DNA from 2 places in the Fructilactobacillus hinvesii genome. Region 1 is predicted to be linked to the other one. Evidence: riboswitches for the same ligand, from Rfam matches in the RefSeq annotation. Region 1 holds a riboswitch; the other holds the start of a gene.
What was found. Region 1 has a riboswitch for thiamine pyrophosphate ahead of M3M39_RS01475 (ECF transporter S component). Riboswitches for the same ligand answer to the same signal wherever they lie in the genome.

Region 1 (11,892 bases):
TCTAGTTATATTAAAATTTTATTGTTTAACATTCTATAAAATTAACAAACTATGTTAAAACTATATTAATCACTAATCAAAAGGAGAAAATCATGAAAAAAAAAGGTATAGTCATAATTCCTATCGCACTAACCCTATTAATTAGTTTATCTGCCTGTAATAACACTAAAAGTAAATCAGTTGATTCTCAGACCAAAACTGAGCACAAGCAAGCTAAGCAAAAGAAAACTAAAGAAAAGAAAAACGAACAGAAATCAAACAAGGACACTAAGAATAATTCTAATCAATCTAAAGATCAAAATGATCAAAATCAAACTACCAATTCTACTTCTGATGATTCTAAAAATAATAGTAATAACGATAACTCCAAAAATGAACAAAAAAACGGTAACAATGACGCAAATAATAACTCAAGTAATACCACATCTAGCCAAGACCCCCGGTCATTAAAAAATGAACAAAACGGAATTGGTAACACTGTCACTACTCCCGAAGCTGCTATTAATATCCTAAGAAACGGGTTAGGGAATAATCCTGATTATATTTATGAATTATTATCAACAGATAACAACATGTATGAAATTCAAGTGATTTCTAAATCCATTCATGCCCAAGGCGGTAGCGGAACAATTGGTATTTACGATGTTATGCAAGATGGTACTTATAGTTTAAGATCATAATTAATGAGTTATTAAAAGGGGTTTATTCAATATGAATAAATCCCTTTTAATATAATTTAAATAAAACTATTATCATTCATAAATCGATTTATTTTTCCAGCAAATGAGCTCGTTCCAGCATCCGCGCAATCAATAACGATAGCACCCCACTGAAGAGGAAAACGGATACTAATGCAACTACAAACAATGCCGCAATTAAGCCAACGCTAAAGCCGGCATAATCGTGTCTAACTAGCTGATACCCAAACGTAATCACTGTGGTAGTAATCGAGGTCAACGTCACGCTCAACCAGCCGTAATTTTTGTAACCGGTGACCGCAAAACCGAGTTCAGAACTCACTCCTTGGATTAGTCCAGAGATCAAAGTAGACGCACCCCAGATTCCACCAAGCAGCATTTCTACCACGGAACCTAATAGTTCAGCTAGCAGTCCAGATCCTGGAATCCGAACGACCAACAACGCCAGTGGTCCAGCCATCGTCCAAAATCCCAATAGAATCGAACCTGCAAATGGAGCTAATCCGAGTGGTGTCAACACCGCTGTTACCGCCGTGTAAATGGGATCCATAATCCAGAAAATCAGTCCTGTGATGATTCCAATCAACGTTACTAAGATAATGTTTTTCAAATGCCAATCTGCTAACCAATGCTTCATGATTTCATCCTCCGTTTGTAATTTCACCATAATAAAAAGCACTCAACCACGGCTAAGTGCTTTGAAAAACGAATTCATGATTGCACTAGTAACAATCGGCTTTTCAAACGCGATAATCGTTCCCTGCGATAGTCCTAACTACATCAGGTTCAATGGGTTTAATCTCAGCTCGTGGCACCCCAACTTTTTATTTGGACTAATTATACCATATTTTCACTTAATGATTAGAACTTTTTTCTAATCCCCAAACTCGAGACAAACCGTAGTAAACCACAGCGGAGAAAATCATCGAAATGAACGTTGCTCCGACCGTTTCTTTAATGACCGGCATGTTCTTCAAGACCAGGTACAGGATTACCCCTAAGACCAGCGTCACAATCGCAATCACATTGTACCCACCTTGGTACCAAAGCTGTCCTTGTGGATTAGCCAACGTTTGTGACGTATAGTTTTTGCGGTTTAACAGGAAGTAATCAACGCACATGATGGCGATAATTGGTCCCAGTAACATCCCCGTGTAGTCCAAGAATGACGTGAAAGAGGCCAGAAAACTTCCATTTAGTAACGGTACGAAGGTTAAGAGCATCGAAGCAATTGTAATAATCACTAACGACTTGTTAAAGCTGACCTTGTGAAAGACGTTGTTCAAGGCCGAGGCTCCGGCCTGAATATTAACCGCATTGGCCGTCATGCTGGTCAAGACAATCACGATCATGGCGATGAATCCGAGTCCTAACTTGTTAGCAATGATACTTGGGTCGGAGTTATTCGGATCGTAACTACCAGACGTTAGGGCCACACTAATCGTGGTACAAATCCCAATCAGCGTGAAACTCAACAGGCCAAGCAAAGCACCCCAGAATGGTGCGCTAATGGCTACGCGTTTCTTCCGCGTGAACCGGGTAAAGTCGGCGGCACCGGTCACCCAACCTAGACTAGCTGCGGCAATTGTATCAATCCCTAATCCCAATGGCATCTTTTGGGCCGCTGGAATCCGGTAATGCAGCAGGTCGGTCAAGGAAACGTTCTTAAACACCACAATCGTTTCCAAAATCACAAAGATGATTACAAGAATGACCCCGATTCGTTCCACCAACTGCACGGACCGTTGCCCGGAAACAATGCTTAAAATGTGCAGAATGCTCATGATTCCGATCCCGACAATCATGCCGAGATTCCCACCAGGCTGGCCAAACAACGGCCATTTGAAGAGGCTATGGAAAATGAAGGCTAATGACGTGGCGGCAATGAAGGTGTTTACGGCCGTCCATCCTAAAAACAAGGTAATGTTAATTAGCGACGGAATGATACTGCCACGAATCCCGAACGAACCCCGGGACAGCACTGTGGTTGTGGCTCCCGTTTGGTAACCAACGTACCCTAACAGGCTCAAGAAGATGTAGGCTAGTACCCCGGCAATCAACGTTGCCATTGTCCCACCAATCAAGCCACAGGCGGCCACGACCCCACCAAGAAACCAGGTTCCATTGTTCGCGTTCGCCCCAAACCAGGTCGCAAACATATCCCAGTAATTCATATTCCGTTCGTTTTCCGGAATAACTCGAAACGCGTATTTGCTATTATTCAATATAGTTTCCTCCAAAATATTAACATTTTGTGTCTGTTTTATATCAATAATCGTCTTTCTTAGTATAGCAGAGATAACCCGGAAACGATAGCTCTACCAGTAATTCCAGCCAGATTGTGAATTAACTCAGCCTTAGTTTATAATCAGAATTAAATTTCAAGCTACAGGAGGAGTTCCGTCCATGCCCACTACCATTCGTTCCCGCTATAATCCCCTCTTACCGACGTTGTTAATCTCAATTCATCAAGAATACGTGACTGAGATTAACGCTGGTACCAAGGTCGTAGAATACCGCACTTTAACTCCTCGAATTCATAAAAATCTTTCACAAGTTCCCATGTGTAAGCGGAATCATGGTAAAATAAGAGTAGGAAATTGCAGAAAGGAGAATCGCAATGGTTATCTTATTACATGCTCTGATTGGAATCGTGGGCTTTGTGAGTGCCGGTGTCTTAGGAATTAGTTTCATGGGTCACACCCAAGAATTATCCGCCACCCAACGTTGGTCTTTGATTCTAACGGTTAGTGCCGTGGGAATCACCGCCGTGCTTGGTCTGTACTACATGGCCGGCATTTGGGGCGCCTTAGTTTCAGGCCTCTTATTAGCCTACTTCGAATATGTGTGCTTCTTTAAAGAACCCAAAACGGTTCACGAGCACCAATAAAACAGATTAAAAAAATCCGCTAGCCTCGTTTGGTTAGCGGATTTTTATTTGGTTAAGCATCATTCACTTTAACTTCACTAAGCCCACAGCAAGCGTTCCAGCAATCCAGAACAGACTTCCGATTAACATTAACGTTGGTAGGGAATTCCCAATCATCGGGAGGATCACCACGCTCAATAGCGAAGCCACAATTTGGGGAACACACACCTGCGCGTTAAACAATCCCTGGTAGACCCCGGCATTTTGCGCTGGTACAGCATCCATCACAAATGCCAAGGGATAGATAATGATGCCAGCCCAGCCCACTCCAATTAAGATGAAGGCTATGACCATCCCCCAAACGGAATGCAAAAGTCCAATTCCCACAAACCCGATGGCGCCAATCGCCAAAGAAATGCCTAGCGCATGCACCTGGTAGCGCCGTGGCACGCGTCCTAATCCAATTGCTAACACCGAAGCTGCCAGAGCGTAAACCCCAGACAGAACCCCAAAGAGATTACCTCCTTGTTGATAAGCCGCACTGGCTGGATCAGTCGTGTGATAAACGTTCGCAGCAATCGTTCCCGCTCCATACGTCCACAGCAGGGCAAAGGCCACAAAACACAGTCCCTGAACCAACGCAATCGTCCAGAAAATTGAAGGCGCTCCTTTAATTAGCTGCCAGTAGCTTGGTTTGGTCTTTGCCGGCGGTCCTTGATAACGGACTAATTCTTCCGGCGTATATTCGCGCACATTGAGAACCGTCAGAATCGTACAAATGGTTAAAATGACAGCGGCTAGATAGAAGACCAATTTCATCGTTAACGGAGCTGCCCCCGGCTGAGCTACGTTCCGCACTCCCAATTCCGAGAGTAACCATGGGGTAATCGCCGCCAGGATACTCCCAACGTTCACCATGATGCTTTGCAGTGACGTGACCTGCCCCTTTTGCTTGCTGTTTACCATGTCTCCAATCAGGATTTTAAACGGAGCCACGCAGGCATTGGCAGCAATAATGTACAACAGAACTAATCCCGCGCCTAACCCTAACACAATTGGGATCGGCAAGCCCCAATCACCAGCATTGGGCAGTAACACTAGGGTTAAATCAGCAATAATGGTTCCGCCAATTAGGTAGGGAATGCGCCGCCCTAGCTTGGGGAGCCAGGTGGCATCGGAAAATTGACCGAGCACCGGTTGGGTAATCATCCCCGTAATCGGTGGAATCAGGAATAAGAAGGCCAACATTTGCGGACTAGCTCCAAACGTTTGAAAGAGCCGCCCCAGTTGTGAGTTTTCCAGTCCTAATGACATCTGGGCTCCCAATAAGCCGAAACTCAGCCAAAACAACTGTCGCAACTTTAACCGTGGTAATGGTTGTACTTTTGGCACGCTGCCACTTCCTTTCTCAATGATATTAATCTTCATTGTACCGGCATCAATTCCGGGATTCAAATCCAGTTTTTGTTCAGCTTTCACAATATAGTGAAGTTTTTTCACAAAAAGCATTGCCAAGTTCTTTGTAAGCGGTTACAATTAAGTTCGTAAAAAATACATAGTTTCAAATTAATCACCTGAAAGAAGGGATCATCGTGAAAAAACCACGTTTAAGCATTGCTTTTATTTTTATCTTCGGAGCCCTCGGAGGCCTCCTCTTTGGATTTGATACCGGAATTATCTCCGGAGCTTCTCCGCTAATCGAAGCCAACTTCCACCTTAACACGGAACAAACGGGCTTTATTACTTCCTCCGTGCTGATTGGATCCGCCATTGGAGCGTTATCAATTGGATCCTTATCTGACCGGTTTGGGCGCAAGAAATTATTAATCCTCGCTTCTATCCTCTTTTTAGTGGGATCCGGCTTATCTGCCGTAGCCACTGGGTTTGTCCCTATGGTTATCGCTCGGATTATCCTGGGCTTAGCGGTGGGAGGGGCCTCTGCCCTCACTCCTGCTTACTTAGCTGAATTAGCCGACAAGGGGCACCGGGGCTCATTAGGAACCATGTTTCAATTAATGGTGACCCTTGGGATTTTATTGGCCTACGTTTCTAACCTGGCCTTTCTCGGCCACAACTTGTTGGGGATTAGAGACTGGCGATGGATGCTCGGATCAGCATTGATTCCCGCCCTATTACTCTTTATCGGTGGCATTTTGCTGCCCGAATCACCCCGGTACCTGGTTGAAAAAGGAAAGGTCACTGAAGCCCGGGCCGTTTTAGACCAGTTACGCGCTGGCACCAAAGACGATCCAGACGCAGAAATTGCAGAAATCCAATCCGTTTCTCACCAAGAAAAAGGCGGATTAAAAGAACTCTTTACCATTGCGCGTCCTTCTTTGATTGTCGCCATTGGGATCATGCTCTTTCAACAACTAGTCGGGATTAACGCCGTCATTTATTTCCTTCCTCAGGTTTTCATGAAGGGATTTAACTTCCCGGCCTCTGGAGCCATCTGGATTTCCGTCGGCATCGGGATTGTGAACTTTGTCGTGACCATTTTGGCCTACCTCATCATGGACAAGGTCAACCGGAAAACCATTTTAATGTTTGGTTCAATTGTGATGGGCGTTTCCTTGAGCTTGTTAGCCATTCTTAACTTCACGCTCAGCATTAGTGCGGCTGCCATTCCCACCATCATCTTAATTGCCGTGTACATCTTTGGGTTCGCCATTTCCTGGGGCCCAATTGCCTGGTTATTGATTGGGGAAATCTTCCCGCTTTCAGTTCGAGGAATCGGAACGGCCATCGGTTCGGCCGCCAACTGGATCGCGAACTTCATCGTGTCCCAGTTCTTCTTAACCATTTTGGCGCTCTTTCACAACAACGTCGGGGGACCATTTGCGATCTTCGCCGTCTTTGCCTTTCTTTCTTGGGGCTTCGTTTACTACTTTGTTCCAGAAACGCGCAACAAATCCTTGGAAGAAATTGAAAGCGAACTCGTGAGTCGTTACAACGCCAAACAGAAAAAAGCCTAATTTAAATAACAAAGAAGGTCAGCTCCATTTGGAGTTAGCCTTCTTTTTTAGTCTATTTTTCGTTAGTTGGAATTGCAACCAACTGCTGGTTGGCAAGCAGGTACAGGTACTTCTGCTTGACCGGTTCGTGCAAAATATCCTGCAGGGCTAGGGCATAGAGGTTCACCTGACCGGTGTACTGTTCCTTAATTTGCTCAATGGAGTCATCTGGATGAGCCGGATTCACAAAGCTCGTTTTGTAATCAAACAGGATGGGTCCCTGTTCGGGATCATCAAGATACCCATCGATAATTCCGTGGACCAGAATCTGTTGGTTCGGATCATTGTGAAATTCCGAAAAGAGCCGTTGCGCCTTAATAATCAGCGAGAAGGGAACCTCCCGCTGCAACCGATCGGGGAATTGCAGAATCCGTTGTCCAACGTCCGTCTGATAGAACGCTACGACGGCTTTTCGGTTAATCTGCTCTGCCACCGCTACAGTTAAGAGCTGGCCCGCCACTAGCTTCTTAATTAACGCTTCGACCCGCTCCTCTGTAACGGGTTTGGTTACATCGAGTTTCTGCAGGACCAAGTGGGTAGCAGTTCCCACCTCTTGGGGCGTGGGCTTAGCCACCGTTTGCATGAACTGCGGTTGGGCAAACTGCTCACTCTGATACCGCGTGCGTTGCAAAATCTGACGGCCAGTATCAGCGACGCTCCCTAATTGAATGTTATCTGGATCGTCAAACTGGCGTTTAATTTCTGATACCGATTGGTACGCCGTCGTTTGCGCGGCATCTGCAAACGGATACTGAAATTCCAGCAACCGTTTAATTTCCGCTGGATCAGTGGCTTGCCCGGTAAATTCTGTGGCAGTGGTGGACTCTGTCGTTTTCGTGGTTGCTTGTAACTCCGTGGGCTGGACAAATTCCACCGTAAATTTACTTGGATCAGACTGGAGCTCCGATAGGGTAAGGTCGTCATCCAGTAACGCTTGAAACTGCGGATGGCGTACCAAGGACATCCCGATCCAAGTCAAGAAGTTCTTAGCACTACTCCGGGTGGCCTGGTTAATCACCAAATTCGGGCTTTGCCCCGCCTGCGACCAGCTTTGAAACGTACTTGCTTCAGCCGTCTGCTTAGTCGTTCCCTTGACAATCCCGGTGATAATTAACTTCTGCTTGGCCCGGGTTAAAGCCACGTAAAGTTTCCGCATTTCTTCGGCTTGCGCCTTTTGTTTTAACGAATTGGTAATCGCCAAGTACTGCAACGTGTTCACCTGCTCGTGGCGGTCGGGATAGTAATACTTAATTCCCAGTCCCATCTGATCATCAACCACAAACGGATCTTTAAACTCACTTTGATTGGATTGGTGGTGGACATCAATCACAAAGACCACCGGATATTCGAGCCCCTTACTCCCGTGAATCGTTTTGACGGTCACGGAGTTTGGATCCACGTCGACACTAGCTTCCGCAAGGTCGTTATCATCCTTTTGCAATCGTTTGATGAATTGGACAAAAGCAAACAAACCCTGAAATCCGTTGCGTTCATACTCTTCAGCACGTTGGTAGAGCGCGTGCAGATTGGCCTGCCGTTTCTTTCCAGCTGGCATTCCACCCACGTAGTCTAAGAATCCGGTTTGGTTGTAAATTTCCCAAATTAATTCCGCCAAACTATGCTTAGTAGCGTAATCACGCAGGTTCTTTAGTTGTTCCAAAAACTGGTCAACCTTGCTCAACACTCGATTGCCAAACTCCGTCTGGGTTTGTTCCTGGTAATCTTTGCGAAAGTCCAAGACGGCTTGGTAATAGTTCCCCGTTTTTTTCGTAATCCGGATGTAGGCTAATTCATTTTCGTCCAATCCCACTAACGGTGATCGTAACACTGCGGCCAGCGGAATGTCTTGCGCGGGATTATCAATGATTTGCAGTAACGACAGCATCATTTGAATTTCTGCCGTCTTAAAGTAGCTTTCGGCTCCATCACTGTTCAACGGAATTTGATGTTCGGCAAAGATGCTGGCAATCTCAAAGTTATTCCGCTTGGTCGAGGACAGCAACGCAATGTCGCCATACTGCAAGGGACGTTTTTGGCCCAACTTGCGATCGTAAATCTGAAAGCCAGCGTTCATCATCGTCTCAATCTTGTTCGCAATCAGCTCAATCTGGAGTTGGTCGTTGGTTAATTGGTCTTGTTGTTTGTGATCGCCCTGGTCATCAGCCAACAACATTAATTCCGTTGTGGTGTCTAAATCATCCGGATAATCCCGCGCCCCAAATTGCAGCTGGGCATCACCGGTGTAGTCAACTTCCCCAAAGGAACGGTCCATGATCTGTTCAAAGATGAGGTTCGTAAAATAATCCACGTTGGCTACCGACCGGAAGTTATCGGGCAACGTGATCAACTGGTTCGGATTAGCTTTATCCGGGTAAGTATGGTATTTATCCATAAACATCTGCGGATCGGCCAATCGGAAGCGATAAATTGACTGCTTCACGTCCCCCACCATGAAAAGGTTCGGGTGCTCGGGATTCTTAATTGTGCCTAAAATGGCATCCTGCAGGTGATTATTGTCCTGGTATTCATCAACCATGATTTCGTTAAACTGCTGCTGGAGCTGCGTCCGCAGGGAAACCCCCGCTTCGGACTGATCGGTTAAGATTTGAAACGCGAAGTGCTCGATGTCCGTAAAATCATAGGCATGCCGTTGGCGTTTCACCGTGGCATACTGCGTCGCAAATTGCTTTACGACCGCAATCAACTTCTTTACGAGTAGAGATGCATCGTCATTGAGCGTCTGTAGACTCGCTTCGTCGGTCCAAAAATAATTTTTGCCCATGGCTTCCAATTGCTTTTTAGCCTCATTTCGCAAATTTTTACATTGCTCTTTTACCGCTAGTTGCTCCTCATCAAGGTCTTTTTTGCTAACGTTCGGGAACCGCTTGAATTTTTGCTGGGTAAAAAGCGTCCGGAGCTGATCCCAACTACAGGAATCCAGTTGCTCACTGATTGTCGAGATTTGTTCCTGCTCCGCCGTCACAAACGTCTCAACCTTCACAAGTCCAGCTCGTTGCGCTAATTCACGAACCTGCCGGTACGTAGCTAAGATTTGGGCGAATTGATTTTGTAAATCCGGCAGTAAATAGTCTCGGTACAGATGACTATCAGTCAGGGATCCATCGCTCTGGTAAAAATCCCCTAGCCGGTCAATCCACTGGTCTGGATCCTGATTGACGTTCGCTATTTCGTACAGGCGCAACACCAAATCGGTCAAACCGTCGTCACTGCGATCGTTGGAGAAGTTCCGCGTTAACTGGGCAAACCGGTGATCCCGGTCGTTTCCGTACAATTCTTCGCGGACATCACTCCAAACATCCGTTTGTAGTAGGGTGCGCTCACTCCTGTTCGTTAAAATCCGAAAGTCAGGATCCAAGTTAATGACGTAGTAATATCGCTTTACTAGCCACAAACAAAAGGCATCCATGGTTTCAATGTGCGCCGTGGTCAGCTTGCGCAGTTGACGAACTAGATGTTGTTTCGCCGCTTGATCCTGCGTGTGATTCAGTTCCATTTGCAAGGCCCCGTGAATTCGTTCCCGCATTTCCTGGGCCGCAGCATTCGTAAAGGTCACAATCAGTAACTGATCCACGTCAACGCCGGCCTTGATTTTCCGCATCACCCGCTGGGTTAACACGCTGGTCTTCCCAGATCCAGCTGAAGCTGATACCAGAATGTTTCCAGCGGAATCATTCTGAATCGCGGCTAATTGGCCTGGGGTCCACTGGGTTTCACTCATGCTGGTCTCCTTTCTGTTCTGCTCGTAGTTTTTCCAGTACTGCATCCATGCTGAGATTTTCCACCTCACGATAGTTATTCTCCGTTAGTAACGGATCAAACTGCATCACGGCTTGGTACGCCGAATTCGTAACGTTGGATCTGGCTTGGAACCGGGCCGGCCATAACCGCGTATCCCCAGCAAAAATTCTCTTTCCTGCCGTTTGAATCAACCGTTCTGTATGGTGAATTACCCGCTCCAAATCGGCCTTAGAAATGACTTTACTATCTTTGTAGAAATCACCATCATTCTTAAATTTAAACGGATAGACGTCCCCCACCTCGTGATCTCCTAAGGCATTTAAGACGTCTTGATCAGCCACTAAAATACCATTGTACTTATGTTCTTTTAGCAGGCGACGTTGAATTTCTTGCGCATCCTGCCAGTTTTTCAAATCTTTCGATTTCAACACCGGATCAAAAATCCGTAGGTACAAAGCCCCCAGTAACTGGGCTTGCTCGGTCTCACTAATGGCCTTCAGGTTCTTTAGCACCGCATCCATGTAAGTCATCATCTGCATGGCGGTTCCATCGTAGACCTGAGCAAAATTAATCTCATGGTCACTCGATTTATAGTCCACGATGTTTAGATAGTCCGTTCCATCAATATCCATGCCGTCAATTCGATCAATCCGGCCCTGCACACCGACCTGCTGATCGTTACCTAAATCAAATTGCAACTCTTGGTAGTGCTGGCCGGGACCAAAGGACACCTCGGTTTGCCGGGGCCGCATGTGCACGTGTCGCGCTTGATTACGCATGGTCTGCGCCATCTCATTAACCGTCTGAATCAACTGCCCCTTTAGGTAGTTCATCCGCTCCGAACTCTGCAGAATCTCGTAGCGTTGCGTCTGATCAGCCTCAATCAATTTGGTTGTCACCTCCGTGACCAACTCTTTGATTTGCTGATCATCCAGCTCCCCTAATTCTAGTTTTTGCTGGTTAACCACCTTCATCAGTTGGTCGAGGGCATCATGATAAAAGGTCCCCGTCTCAGCCGAATTAATCTCGAATTCATCCCGTTCTTTCAGTCGTAACCCATATTCCAAGAAGTATTCGTACGGATTGGAATAAAACTCCTCGAGTTTCGAAATTGAGGTCAGAATCCGTTGACCATACAGGCTAGTGACAATCTCTGGTTTTAATGGGGCGGGTTCATTGCGATAGTCCAAACTACTCATCAGATTACGCGTCAGGCGCCGCAAAGTGGAATCAGCTGTTTGTTCTAACGTCTTTTTAATGGTGCCCCAACTGGGATTCAACGGCTGCCGCTGTTTCTTACTAGCGAGCGCTGCTGGAATTAAATACTTCAAAGTTGCCCGGGGGGAACCAAGGTACGGCTGCACATCAAGGTCAGTGGAATCCGGCTGGGCGTGAAATGCTTCTGTAGTCAGACCAAAGAATGACTGAATCCGCTGCACGTAGGGGGACTGCTTTAGTAACTGATCATCGGTCCCATTGCCAACGTGATATGAAAAATACAACTGATCCTGGGGCGTCATAAAGGTCAGATAGTCTTCGTAGGGTTCTGCCA
Region 2 (11,892 bases), 200 kb from region 1:
ATGGGTCAAATTTTCTTGCGGAACTAAACATTTTGTTTCCTCCTTATATCTTAAGATATTATTAATTATAGCATATTTAGGAAGTCATTCTGCTTTTATAGTAAAATAAAATTGATAGCAATTTTTTTCGAAATTAAAAATTGAAGAGAGTGTTGAATTTTATGAATAAAAAAATGTCTCAGGTACTGGCCTACCTGGGAGCCTTCTTCCTTCCGATTCTCATCGTAATTGGAGTCTTTGCTGGGCGGGGAATTGCGCCCTTGGGGGGGCACAATTTATTGGTGAGTGACCTGGCCACCCAGTATTTCCCCTTTTTTAATTTTTTACGAACGCAGTTACACAATGGGGGGATTAGTACCTATTCCTTTTTGTTTTCGCTCGGGGATAATACCATACCGGTCTATACCTACTACTTGATGAGTCCGTTGAATTTACTGGTGTTCTTTGTGAAAAGTGCCCAAATTCCCTTGCTAATGGAAGCCATCATCATGATTAAGATTGGCTTGATTAGTCTTTCAATGGTGATTTTTTTACGGGTAAAGGAACATGCCGTAAACTGGCGCCAACTAGTGGCAGGCGTTGCCTATGGTTTATGTGGCTTTGTGGCCATGTACTTTTACGACTTTATGTGGCTGGAAGCCCTCATGGTCTTACCGTTTTTAACGTTGGCGATTGATCGACTGTTTAAAAAGGAAAAGTGGGGCTGGTACACGTTTACCCTACTAGTGGGTATCATTTTAAATTACTACATGGGGTATATGTTGTGTGTGTACTCTGTGATTTATTTTGTGTACCTGTTTATTTTGCAGCAACCACAGACGATGAAATTCTGGTCCTTCGTTAGAACTAGAAAAGCGGTTCTAGTGAAGTACATCGGTAGTTCGATACTGGGGGGAGCACTCTCCGCGTTTCTATTAGTTCCCACTCTGGTCGGGATGTTATCGACCGGGAAGGGGAACTTCGATTGGACCAGTTTCTTACCAATTTTTCGCTTTTTACCTTCCGATTTACTTAGTTTCGGGGTTGGAGCAACCAATTTCGTCGGTCGTTTAAACCACGAACCATCGTTGTTTGTGGGGAGTTTCTTTGCCCTTGGGATGTTAATCTTTTGGTTGAGTCCGCAGATTAAACGCCAGGAAAAACGGGCCTCCCTCTGGCTCGTCGGGGCCATCTTTGTGGGGATGCTAATTGCCACCTTTGACACGGTGTGGCACATGTTCCAGATGCCAGCCGGCTTCCCGTTCCGTGAAGTTTACATGTTAAGCTTTGTCATGATTGGCTTTGGCTATCAAGCTTGGCGGCGCGGAGCCTTTTCCCAGTTAGCAATCGTCAAAAAGGCCGCTGTGATCTTGGCAGGGCTAATTACCCTGGGTTACCTTTCCGCCTTTGTGGAAATTCGAGTGGCCCGGGCCTTTCACTGGGCGACTCCGTTCTACGTGACTAGCTACTGGAACTGGTTAATTGCGCTACTCTTTATTTTAGTAACGGTCGCTGTGATTGGAATTAGCAAGCGTGATGTACGTTGGTGGCCGTTGCTATTAGTCGTAGTTTCCCTAGAAATGGGCACTAACTTCTGGCTTGCCCTTGGCGGAACCCATGAATATGGTAATCAGAGTCAGTTTGTCCAAAAGTACGAGCGGTCGGCACAGCTCGTGCAAGCCGCGCAAAACCAACGTCAGTTTACCCGGTTAGATGTGAATAACCAACTGTACGTGCACAATTTCAACATTAATTATAATCAATATAATGATTCGTTGCTGTTTAACTTTTACGGAGTCAACAGCTACACGTCCTCGCTCAACGTGCATACTCATGATGCGTTGACGAAGCTCGGCTTATATAGTCGAAACGAACGTCGGGTGAGCGTCCGGGGCTTGACCCCGGTAACCGCTCAACTCCTAAGCGTTGGCCGGCAGGTTAATATTAGTCGGACGGGAAAAATGCAGTTACACACTAATCCGCAGCTAACTGGTGTGGGGTATGCGGTAGCTCCAACTCTTGACCAGTTACATTTGGTTAATAACGATGTGTATGGGAACTTAAACCGCCTCTTTCAGTCAGAAAGTGGGTCGAAGGCGTTGGTCTTTCACCCTAATCCGGCTCAAGTGCTGCGGTTACAAAAGCAGAGGGGTCAGTATCGCTACCGCGTTCGGGTAACGGCGCAAACTACCGGGATGCAGTACCTCGATTTACAACGAGTTAGTCCGAACCAGCAGTTGCAAATCAAGGTTAATGGACAGGCCTTAGCCAGTCGGTATCCACAAAATGGAGCCGAATTAATTGAACTGGGGCACCGCCAGCAGGGCGATCAGTTAACCGTTCAGTTTATGAGTAACCGGAAGTTAACGAAGCAAGATCTCAAGACGACCTTTGCTAGCTATCAAGGCGATGCGGTTGAGCGCTTTAGCCAGGCGACGGTTCCTTACCAACTGCAGGTGGATGATCCAGCTCGATTAGCCTTACATGGCAATCAATTTACGGCTAAGGTGAAGACTACCACAGCGCGTCCTGTCGTTTTGCTTAGCATCCCTTATGATCAGGGATGGACGATTACAGACGGCCAGAAACCTGTTAAAATGAAGAAGGCGGTGAATGGCCTGGCTCAGGTCCGGTTGACTCCGGGAACTCATCGCCTAACGTTCCGATACCAGACACCGGGGCTTAAAGTGGGAGTGCTCATTTCGCTATTGGGCTTAGTGGGAACTTTACTGGCCAGCTGGTGGTGGCGAAAAAAGCGCACGGTTAGGAGAGATGCCAAATGACAGTAACAGCTTACTTAGTCCGACACGGACAAACCTATTTAAACCGATATAACAAAGTGCAGGGATGGATTGACTCGCCCTTAACTGATAAGGGAATTGCCGATGCCCAAACTGCTGGGAAACGCCTAGCTAAAATTGATTTTGATGCGGCCTTTACCAGTGATTCAGGTCGAGCAGTCGAAACCGGTAACGAAATTTTGAAGCAAAACCCCCGGGGAATGGATATCATTACCTACCAGTTTCCAGAACTGCGTGAACAGTTCCATGGTTACTTTGAAGGGGAAAATCTGGAACAAATGTGGCAGTTCGTGGGAGAACAGGTCAACATTACCAACGAAGCGGGCGTGTTAAACCACTATGGGTTAGAACGAGCTCGGGATCTGATTGCGAAGGCTGATTTGTATAATGATGCCGAAGATAACCAACGATTCTGGGAACGACTAGACCGAGGTTTTGACCGGATTCGGGAAAACACTAGTGACGGGCAAAAGATCCTGATTGTTTCGCACGGGATGACGATTCGTTCAATTGTGGACCGGTACGCACCCGAATTGGATGAGGGCCAAGCCGCCCAAAATGGGAGCATCACTAAGTTGTTAATTCAACCGGATACAATTGAAGTGGAATACTACAACAATTTGGACCGGGATGTGTAAGTTGCACGTCTAGTCCAACTAATGCTACACTGATGACAATCAAATAAAAAGTTGGGGTGCCATGAGCTGAGATTAAACCCATTGAACCTGATGTAGTTAACACTACCGCAGGAAACTTTTATGTTGCGGGCGGAGTCCGTCCTCAAATAAAAATACCAATTCCCAAGTTCTCAGCTGATGCTGGGAACTTTTTTTTATTTGGTTAAATTTAGCTAGTGATGAGGAGAACTACTAATGCAACCAGCAATTAGTGAACAAATGCAACAAACCGTTCAGACGATGATGCCACAATTTGGGGCGAATTCATTTGTGCAAGGAATCGCGACAGGAGATTTACCCCGCGCGGTGGTCATTAACTACGTTCAGCAGGATAACATCTACCTGCAACGCTTTTTGAACTTATACCAGCGAGTGCTGGGCCAACTTTCTCCAGAGTTATTGGCAAATACCGAACATGATATTCGGATGGAGAATGGTGCTCACCAGGTGCTGTTACAAGCTGCCCAAACAACTACAAAAGAAATTATGACGCCGTGGCCGCCAACTAAGAATGTGACCCAAACCTATTTGCAACACATGGAATCAGCTGCCAAACAATCAGCTTTTATCGGATTAGCGAGCATGCAAGCCTGTCCGGCAGTGTACGTTACTTTAGCCAATCAACTAGTGGCAAAAGACGCTAATGTTCCCACTAATCCGTTTGCCGCGTGGATTAATTTTTACGCAGGAACGGATGATGGTTTTGACCAGACGATGTTTCATGAATTAGATCAACTAAGCCCGACGGTTGCAAATGAAGACCGGCAGGAAGCACTGGTTGTGTTTCAAAAGAGTTGTGAATATGAATTAGCCTTTTTTGCCCAGGCGGAGGAGGAAAACTAAAATGCGACAATATCCAACGGGATTGACGATTGCTGGAACTGATTCTGGCGGGGGTGCCGGAATGATGGCGGACCTAAAAACGATACAAACTTTAAAAACCTTTGCCACTGCCGTGGTGATGGGCATTACCGCGCAGAATACGAAGGACGTTCAACGAATTGAGACCGTTTCAGCAGCCATGGTGAACGCACAATTTGCTGCGGTCGCAACTGATTTTGCTATCCGGGCTGTGAAAACGGGAGCCTTGTTTGATGCCGACCATGTGCGCTTAGCGGTTCAAAATCTGGCTAAATACCATTTTCCAGTGGTCATTGTGGATCCGGTCATGGTTGCCAAGGGTGGGAGCCACTTGTTAGATGACGAAGGCATTACGGTTCTCAAGCAGGAGTTGCTGCCGGTGGCTGACGCAGTAACGCCGAACTTACCAGAAGCGGAGTTACTGGCTGGGCAAACGATTACGACGCCAGTCGATATTTTAAACGCTGCTAAAAAGATTCAGCAATTGGGAGTCGAAAACGTCGTCATTAAAGGAGGACACGGCACGGATCCGGTGGTTTCCGACTACGTTAAACTGGCCGACGGAACCGACTACTGGCTAGAAAGCCCGCGGGTGAACACCAACCGAACCCATGGCACGGGCGACACGCTTTCAGCGGCCATGGTAGCGTACGTGGCTCACGGTCACAGTATTAACCAAGCGATTCGGTTGGCTCACGACTATCTAGCACAAATTATTCCCCACCCGCTGCCATTGGGACACGGGCACGGACCGGTAAATCATGGATTATGGGAGGAACACGATGAAATTTAATTCAGCAATGTTGCAAGTTTACCTAGTGATTGGCACCCAGGACGTTGATAATCAACCAAACCGACTGTTAGACGTGGTTAAGCAAGCGCTTGCTGCTGGAGTAACCGCGGTTCAGTTTCGGGATAAAGACGGTTCGCGTTTGCATGAAGCAGAGCGAGTGGAATTGGGCAGAAAAGTTCATCAGCTGACCACTGCCGCGAACGTGCCCCTTTTCATTGACGATAACGTGCAGCTTACAGAACAAGTTGGTGCCGAAGGGATTCACGTCGGCCAGACTGATGCGAACGTTGCTCCGCTTCGCGAACAACATCCAGATTGGTTAATCGGGCTCTCTGTGCATAACGTAGCCGAACTAAATGCCAGTGCTCCTGCTTTACCACTGGTTGATTATCTCGGGGTGGGTCCGGTCTTTGCGACAACTAGCAAACCAGATGCGAAACAACCAATTGGCGTGGCTGGGGTTCAAGCTGTACAGAAACAGACAGCTTTACCGCTGGTTGCCATTGGAGGAATTAATACGACAAATGTCAGTGACCTACAAGCAGTACCGGAAGTCGGGGTTTCTGTAGTTTCGGCATTGGCTAAAAGTGATGATATTACGAAAAGTGTGCAGATTTTAAAAAGCAAGGGAGTAAGTCATGAAAACTAATTTAATGAAAACGATTCGCGAACAACAACCAATTGTCCTGAACGTTGCGAACCATGTTACTCCACAACGGGTGGCTGATGGAATTAACTACATCGGGGGTTCGCCAATGATGATGGCGGATCCACTAGAGGCGGCTGATTTAACTAAAATTGCTGATGCCGTTGTTTTGAACCTGGGCTCGACCAACCCGACTGCGCAGGCGCTGATGCTGGGTGCAGGAGAGACTGCCAATCGACTGCATAAACCGGTGGTCTTTGATCCAGTGGCCGTTGGTGCGACGCCACTTCGGAGAAAACGAACTCAGCAACTGTTGGAGCGAGCCCCCGTAACGCTGATTCGGGGAAACGCTGGGGAAGTAGCAGCGCTGGCTGGCGTTAGCTGGGATCAACGGGGGATTGATGCCGGTCAGGGCAGCGTTGATCCGGTAACAGTAGCCCAAACTGCTGCCCAAAAGTGTCAGTGCATCGTAGTTCTTTCGGGACCCACTGATATTATTACGGACGGAACGACTGTGTACCAAGTCGAAAACAACGCCCCGATGTTAACTACTAACGTGGGCATGGGTGACGTTTTAGATGGAATTTTAGGGGTAGCTGCTGGGATCAGCACTGATTTAGAAACGATTACCACAGCAACGGGCATCCTGCCGGTGGCCGCGGAACTTGCGACACACCAATATCCAGATGCGCCCTTCTCGTTTTTAGCAGAAACCTATAACCAACTAGCCCGTCTCGACGACCAAACCCTACAACAACGGTTAAAAATTAAATAAGGTAAAAAAAGAACCGGCCTTTGAGAAGCACTCCAGGTCCGGTTCTTGTGGTTTATTGAATTTTTTGATAGCTAGTTAAAAGTGCTTGTTGTAACGCTGGATCATGGGCGTACAGATAGGCGCCGTGAATGCCCCGTTTTAAAAGCACATTGACGGAATTTAAGATGATTTGGTGCTGCATTTGTGTAAATAACTGGGGATCAGTGATGTCCTTGCGGCGTTTCAACATTTCGTTGTTGGTCTTCTTGCTGAGATCCACTTTAATCCGTTGGTCAGTTTGATCTAAATAAAGCAGGGGGCTCAGGATGAGGCCAACGTAGTTAAGGTCAAAGCCCTGACAGGTGTAAATGGAACCCACCTCATTAATGGTAGCGGGAATTTCGGCCCAGGGAGTGGCTGTATAGTTGTATTGATCCCACGGCATCCGAAAGCCACCCGTTTCATTAATGTAGTGTTTACCACCATCTAACGTCGATGGATACCCCGTTGTTGCTACGATGCGGGATAAGCCTACTGCTTGATTGCGAGTAACAATGGCGCGCCGCATTGATTCGGCATCCGCATAGATGCGAAAGTCGTAGTGAGCTCGCGCCGTTTTCGGGAGGGGCTGCAGTTTTCCCCGACTGAAGGCATCAATCCAGTCAATTAAGGCCGGACTGGCGGTCATGCGAAACTGGTGGGTGAGGTGGTAACTTTCATGTTTGTAGGGAGCAACAATTCGTTGTAACAGATTTTCATCCCAGTAGTTCTTGGTTTGAATCACCTGGTGAAAGTCAAAAACACAGATGACAACCCGACTAACCTTGAGGATCTCTTCTAGCTGATTTTGACCGTAAAAATTATTGTAGTGGTCGGGTTGAGACAGCAGGAGGTGGGCCTCGTCGATCACTACTACGTCCGCTTGTTGGTGCTGTTTTTGCATTTGGTTAATAAAGGAGGTCGGTCGGAGAAAATTTTTCTTTAAGACGTGGGCTTCTGTCTCAGCCATTTCTTTGTAGACCTTTAAAACCTCCGGATGGTTAACCAGAAAGTAGTTCTGCATTTGCGCCAATGGTGGTTCAGTGGCGTGGGCGGCCTGTTGGAGTTCATAAAAAAGTTGGCTTAAAATCACACTCTTACCGGTCCCACAATCTCCCGTGATGGTAAAAACGGCCGGAGTTTGTTTGGTTGTAAGTTGTTGCTTAGTAAAAGCCATGATGCGGTCGACTAACTGGCGTTGCTCTTCAGTTAACTGGTGGTGATTAGGAGCTAGTTTCTCCGTAGCGGCGTTCTTAGACATGGAACCCCAGCTTTCGTTGCCGATTCCAGTTGGTGAAGGCCAAAATGGTGATGACTCCAGCAATTACAAAGAGGAGGGAGTAGTCGAGATGGCCCCCCTGAATCGTAGCGGCAATTTGAGCCGCTGGACCATGAGCTTGATTTTGGTAAAAGGCTAGTCCCGAGGCAAGGATGCTAGTACCAAGCGAACCGGCGTACTGTTGCAACATGTTGAAGAGGGAGTTGACGTCCGCCGATTGTTGCATGGGAGCTAGAGATTGAGAGTTCGACAGTAAATTGGCAAAGGCCATATTCATTCCTGCCCGTAACAAGATGAAGAGGAACATGAAGGCCATGGGAGTGGCCCAGCTACTGGAAATACTGAAGCAGAAGGTGGCAATCGTAAAGAGGACCATCCCGCTTAAAATGGGTTTAAAGGCCCCGTAACGGTCATAGGCTAAACCAGCAACAGGAGAGATTGCTCCTCCAATGATGGAACCGGGCAGGAGAATGAGACCAGCCGCGAGTGGGGTCACGTGGAAGACGACTTCCGAATAGATGGGAATCACAAACGAAATCCCGATGTTGACAAACATTAACATCATATAGACAATCGCGTTGATGGAAATGCTGGCGTTTTTTAAGGGATGAAGCGAGAGCACCTGGGTGTTGCCGTGGTTATTGGTCCAAATAAAGAGCGCGAGGGTACAGCACCCGATGAGAAGGGGAATGAGCCAGGGAAGGACGGTTCCGTGGGCGCTTCCCAATTGGTTGGTTGCCCAGACGAATGAAAATAAGGTCACAGCGAGAAACGCGAGGGAGATAAAATCAAAGTGCTTCTGAATTCCCTGTGGTTTGAGTTTCAAGTTATGGGTTCCTAAGAAGAAGTTAAGTAAGACGAATGGTAGAATTACGATGAAAATGTAGCGCCAGGATAAGAGCGACGAGAGCGCTCCTCCGTAAGTGGGACCCAAAGCGGGAGCAAGGGAAACCACCATTGAGGCGATGCCCACGTAGGTTCCAATTCGTCGTTTGGGGATGAGGGCAAAGATGACTTGGTACATCATGGGCATGCTGAGTCCCGTGGAACCGGCTTGAATTAACCGTCCCGCTAAGAGGACTGGGAAACTGGGAGCCAACACGGACAGTAAGTCTCCAATCACAAAGAGGGCACTCGAGATGATAAAGAGGCGTTTAACCGAATCCCGTTTTAGTAAAAAGGCAGTGGTGGACATTGTGATCGTTACCACTAAGAGGTAGCCGGTCGTAATCCATTGAATCGTGTCTAAGGAGACACCGAGTTCCTTAGCAAGTTCTGGAAACGTGACGTTCATCGAGGTTTCCAGTAAGACACCAGCGAAGGAAAGAAAGGCGGCGGCTAAAATAGCCAGATTAGTAGTAAGTGGAATTTTAGGTTGTTCCGAATTCGACATAAATAATGCTCCTTTTCAAAGAAAAAAGACGCATGGGCGTCTTTTTAGTAATTTCAAATTACCCGTTTGCTTCGTTGACGGCGTGGTTCACAGCGTTGCGGAAGCCCTTGGCATCGAGACCAACTACTCCCTTGATGGTAGAACCACCTGGTGAGGTCACTTGGTCCTTTAAAACGTCGGGGTTGGTGCCGGTATCTAAGGCGAGTTTGGCACTTCCAAAGACCATGCTGGCGGCCACTTTGTAGGCTGTTTCACGGTCAAGTCCGTTTTGAACGGCTGCATCAGCCAGGGCGCTCATAAAGACGTCGACAAAGGCCGGACCACAACCAGCGATGGTTCCAACGATGCCAGCGTTACGAGCGGGCACAGCCACTACGGTTCCTAAGTTGGCGAGGATTTCGTCCGCCGTTTTTTGAGCTGCTGGCGTAGCCGCATCAGCCCTAGTCATGGCGATGCAACCAGCGTTCACAGCGACGGGAATGTTAGGAACGATGCAGACAACTGAATTCTGCGGGAAGAGCTCTTTGATTTGTGCGGGAGTAATTCCCTGAGCTGCTGAAATTAAGAGCGTGTGATCGTCAATCTTGGTATCCTTTAAGATTGCCAACGTTGCTGGAGCTGGAGTGGCTACGAACAAGACGTCTAACCCGCTAAGGTCGTTATCAGACAGGATTTGAAAGCCCAGTTCTTGTTGCAGGTTTTTTAAAGCATCATTGACGTGGTGTCCCTTAACAAATAAATCACTGGCTTCGTAACGGTTGGCGAGGCCGCGGATGATAGCGGTCCCCATGTGACCAACGCCTAGAATTCCAATCTTCATAGTAATTCTCCTTTACTATTGATAAATTACTTTAATTGTATCATGTTTGGCACTAAAAGTTTGCTGGCAACTAATTTTAGTTAGTCGGAGTCGCCATGAGGGCGGCATCGACATCATCATTCGTGATGGTTTGCAAGTCATGTTTCGTGGGGTGCGGTTGAAAAGCCACGCGCCGCGCCTGGGCCTGCAGCATTGCTTGGTAAACGTTGCGAGCCCACCGGGCGTTCCCACTAGGACTATTTTGGTTGATGAAGTTAGTAACCACTTCTGTAAAATAGCTAGAGTGTTCTAGCGTCACAATTTGTTCCTTACTAATCATGTTTAAGATGATTTGAGTTAGTTCGCCAGTGGTGTAGTCTTCAAAATGAACCCGGTTGGGAATCCGGGATCTCAAGCCGGGATTATCATTTAAAAAAGTTTCCATTTGGTCCGTGTAGCCGGCTAAAATTACGATTAAATCCTCTCGGTGATTTTCCATCCCAATGATGAGTTGGTCAATTGCTTCGTGACCAAAGTCGGTGGGACTGTCTGGATGAGAGAGCTGGTAGGCTTCATCGATGAAGAGCACCCCACCCAGGGAGGCTTTAATGACCTTTTTTGTGCGATCAGCAGTCGTTCCGGTGTAGTGACCGACGAGGTCCGAACGATCGGTAAGAACCAATTTGTTGGCGGTAATAATGTGGTTTTGGTAAAGAATTGTCGCAAATAACTTAGCTACCGTTGTTTTTCCGGTCCCAGGATTACCGGTAAAAATCATGTGGTTACTGAGCCCAGCGGGAACCTTTAACCCCTGGTCCTTTCTGAGTTGGTTCATCTTGGCGATGGCCACCATGTCAGTAATTTGCTGTTTGGCTTCCTCTAAACCGGTTAATCCTTGGAGTTCAGCTAGGGCATCAATCTCAGTATCAAGGGTTTCCACGTTTAGACTTAGGTCATCGTTAGGGCTTTCAGGTTCATCGTCTGACTGTTTCTTGTGCGTTTCGTCGGTGTCTGGTGTTTCAGGATTCGGGAGTTCACTGAGGTCACTAAGATCAAGGTCTGCGTACGGATCTTTTTCAAACAACTGGGTCGCATGACCGTAGTTGGTAGTGAATTTACTGATGTCCACGGTAGCGATTGAGGACACTTCATCGGTCTTGACGTCCAAGACGTCCACTAGGGGGAGCTGCTTTTGGAGGGCAGCAACGGTAACGGGCTTTTTGATGGCGAAGTAGATGGACATGGTCCGTTTTTTAAAGTTTAGTTGAAAGCTAAACTTACTTCCTAGAAGTTGGTGGAGCTGGTTGTACAGGAGAATTAGATTATCAGTCCAATCAGTGGTTCCGCCCGCGTCATTGGGTTCGCGTTGATAGGACTTAATGTTATTGATTTTAAAAACCTTGGTCTCCAGGTTGCGATCAAGTTTATAATTTTCGCGGTAGAATAGCTGACCGTATTCTTTTAGTTCTTCAAAAGTCATTGCTACACTCCCTTTCCATGGCAAATTTGTTTCTAACTTATTTATTTTATAAGGAAGATTAATAATTGTAAACAAGAAAGGAAGAGAAAATCAGACAATTCCAGAACAAAAGGGGCTTATTACTGAAAGGTTATTTAAAGTTAGCGGTAGAATCAATTAAATTGTTCGTTTTTTGGTGGATTAAGAATTGAATTCAACTAAAAACGCCTCGCTAGCTAACTAACGAGGCGTTTGGTTGTGCGGATTATTGCTTCAATAAATCATTGTGAATGGCAGCTACATAACTTTGTAAGCGGTCAGTGGCTGCTGCTTGAGAATCAGCTTTAACTCCAACGTAGAACTTAATCTTTGGTTCCGTTCCGGACGGACGGATAGCCAACCAAGTTCCGTC

Region 2: linked by a shared signal. The riboswitch ahead of M3M39_RS00580 (TenA family protein) and the one ahead of M3M39_RS01475 (ECF transporter S component) in region 1 are both predicted to bind thiamine pyrophosphate.

Annotation. Positions count from the first base shown of each region.
Region 1 is NZ_CP097118.1:304,376-316,267, reverse strand. It holds gene M3M39_RS01480 (hypothetical protein) at 93-680, shown strand; gene M3M39_RS01475 (ECF transporter S component) at 769-1,365, opposite strand; TPP riboswitch at 1,439-1,527, opposite strand; gene M3M39_RS01470 (purine-cytosine permease family protein) at 1,553-2,923, opposite strand; gene M3M39_RS01465 (hypothetical protein) at 3,319-3,588, shown strand; gene M3M39_RS01460 (MFS transporter) at 3,652-5,067, opposite strand; gene M3M39_RS01455 (sugar porter family MFS transporter) at 5,160-6,542, shown strand; gene addA (helicase-exonuclease AddAB subunit AddA) at 6,595-10,320, opposite strand; gene M3M39_RS01445 (PD-(D/E)XK nuclease family protein) at 10,313-11,892, opposite strand, start outside.
Region 2 is NZ_CP097118.1:107,737-119,628, reverse strand. It holds gene M3M39_RS00595 (HdeD family acid-resistance protein) at 1-31, opposite strand, end outside; gene M3M39_RS00590 (YfhO family protein) at 162-2,762, shown strand; gene M3M39_RS00585 (histidine phosphatase family protein) at 2,759-3,418, shown strand; TPP riboswitch at 3,461-3,549, shown strand; gene M3M39_RS00580 (TenA family protein) at 3,653-4,300, shown strand; gene thiD (bifunctional hydroxymethylpyrimidine kinase/phosphomethylpyrimidine kinase) at 4,302-5,111, shown strand; gene thiE (thiamine phosphate synthase) at 5,101-5,760, shown strand; gene thiM (hydroxyethylthiazole kinase) at 5,750-6,532, shown strand; gene M3M39_RS00560 (DUF2075 domain-containing protein) at 6,585-7,811, opposite strand; gene M3M39_RS00555 (MFS transporter) at 7,804-9,222, opposite strand; gene proC (pyrroline-5-carboxylate reductase) at 9,281-10,042, opposite strand; gene M3M39_RS00545 (AAA family ATPase) at 10,119-11,501, opposite strand; gene M3M39_RS00540 (phospho-sugar mutase) at 11,746-11,892, opposite strand, start outside.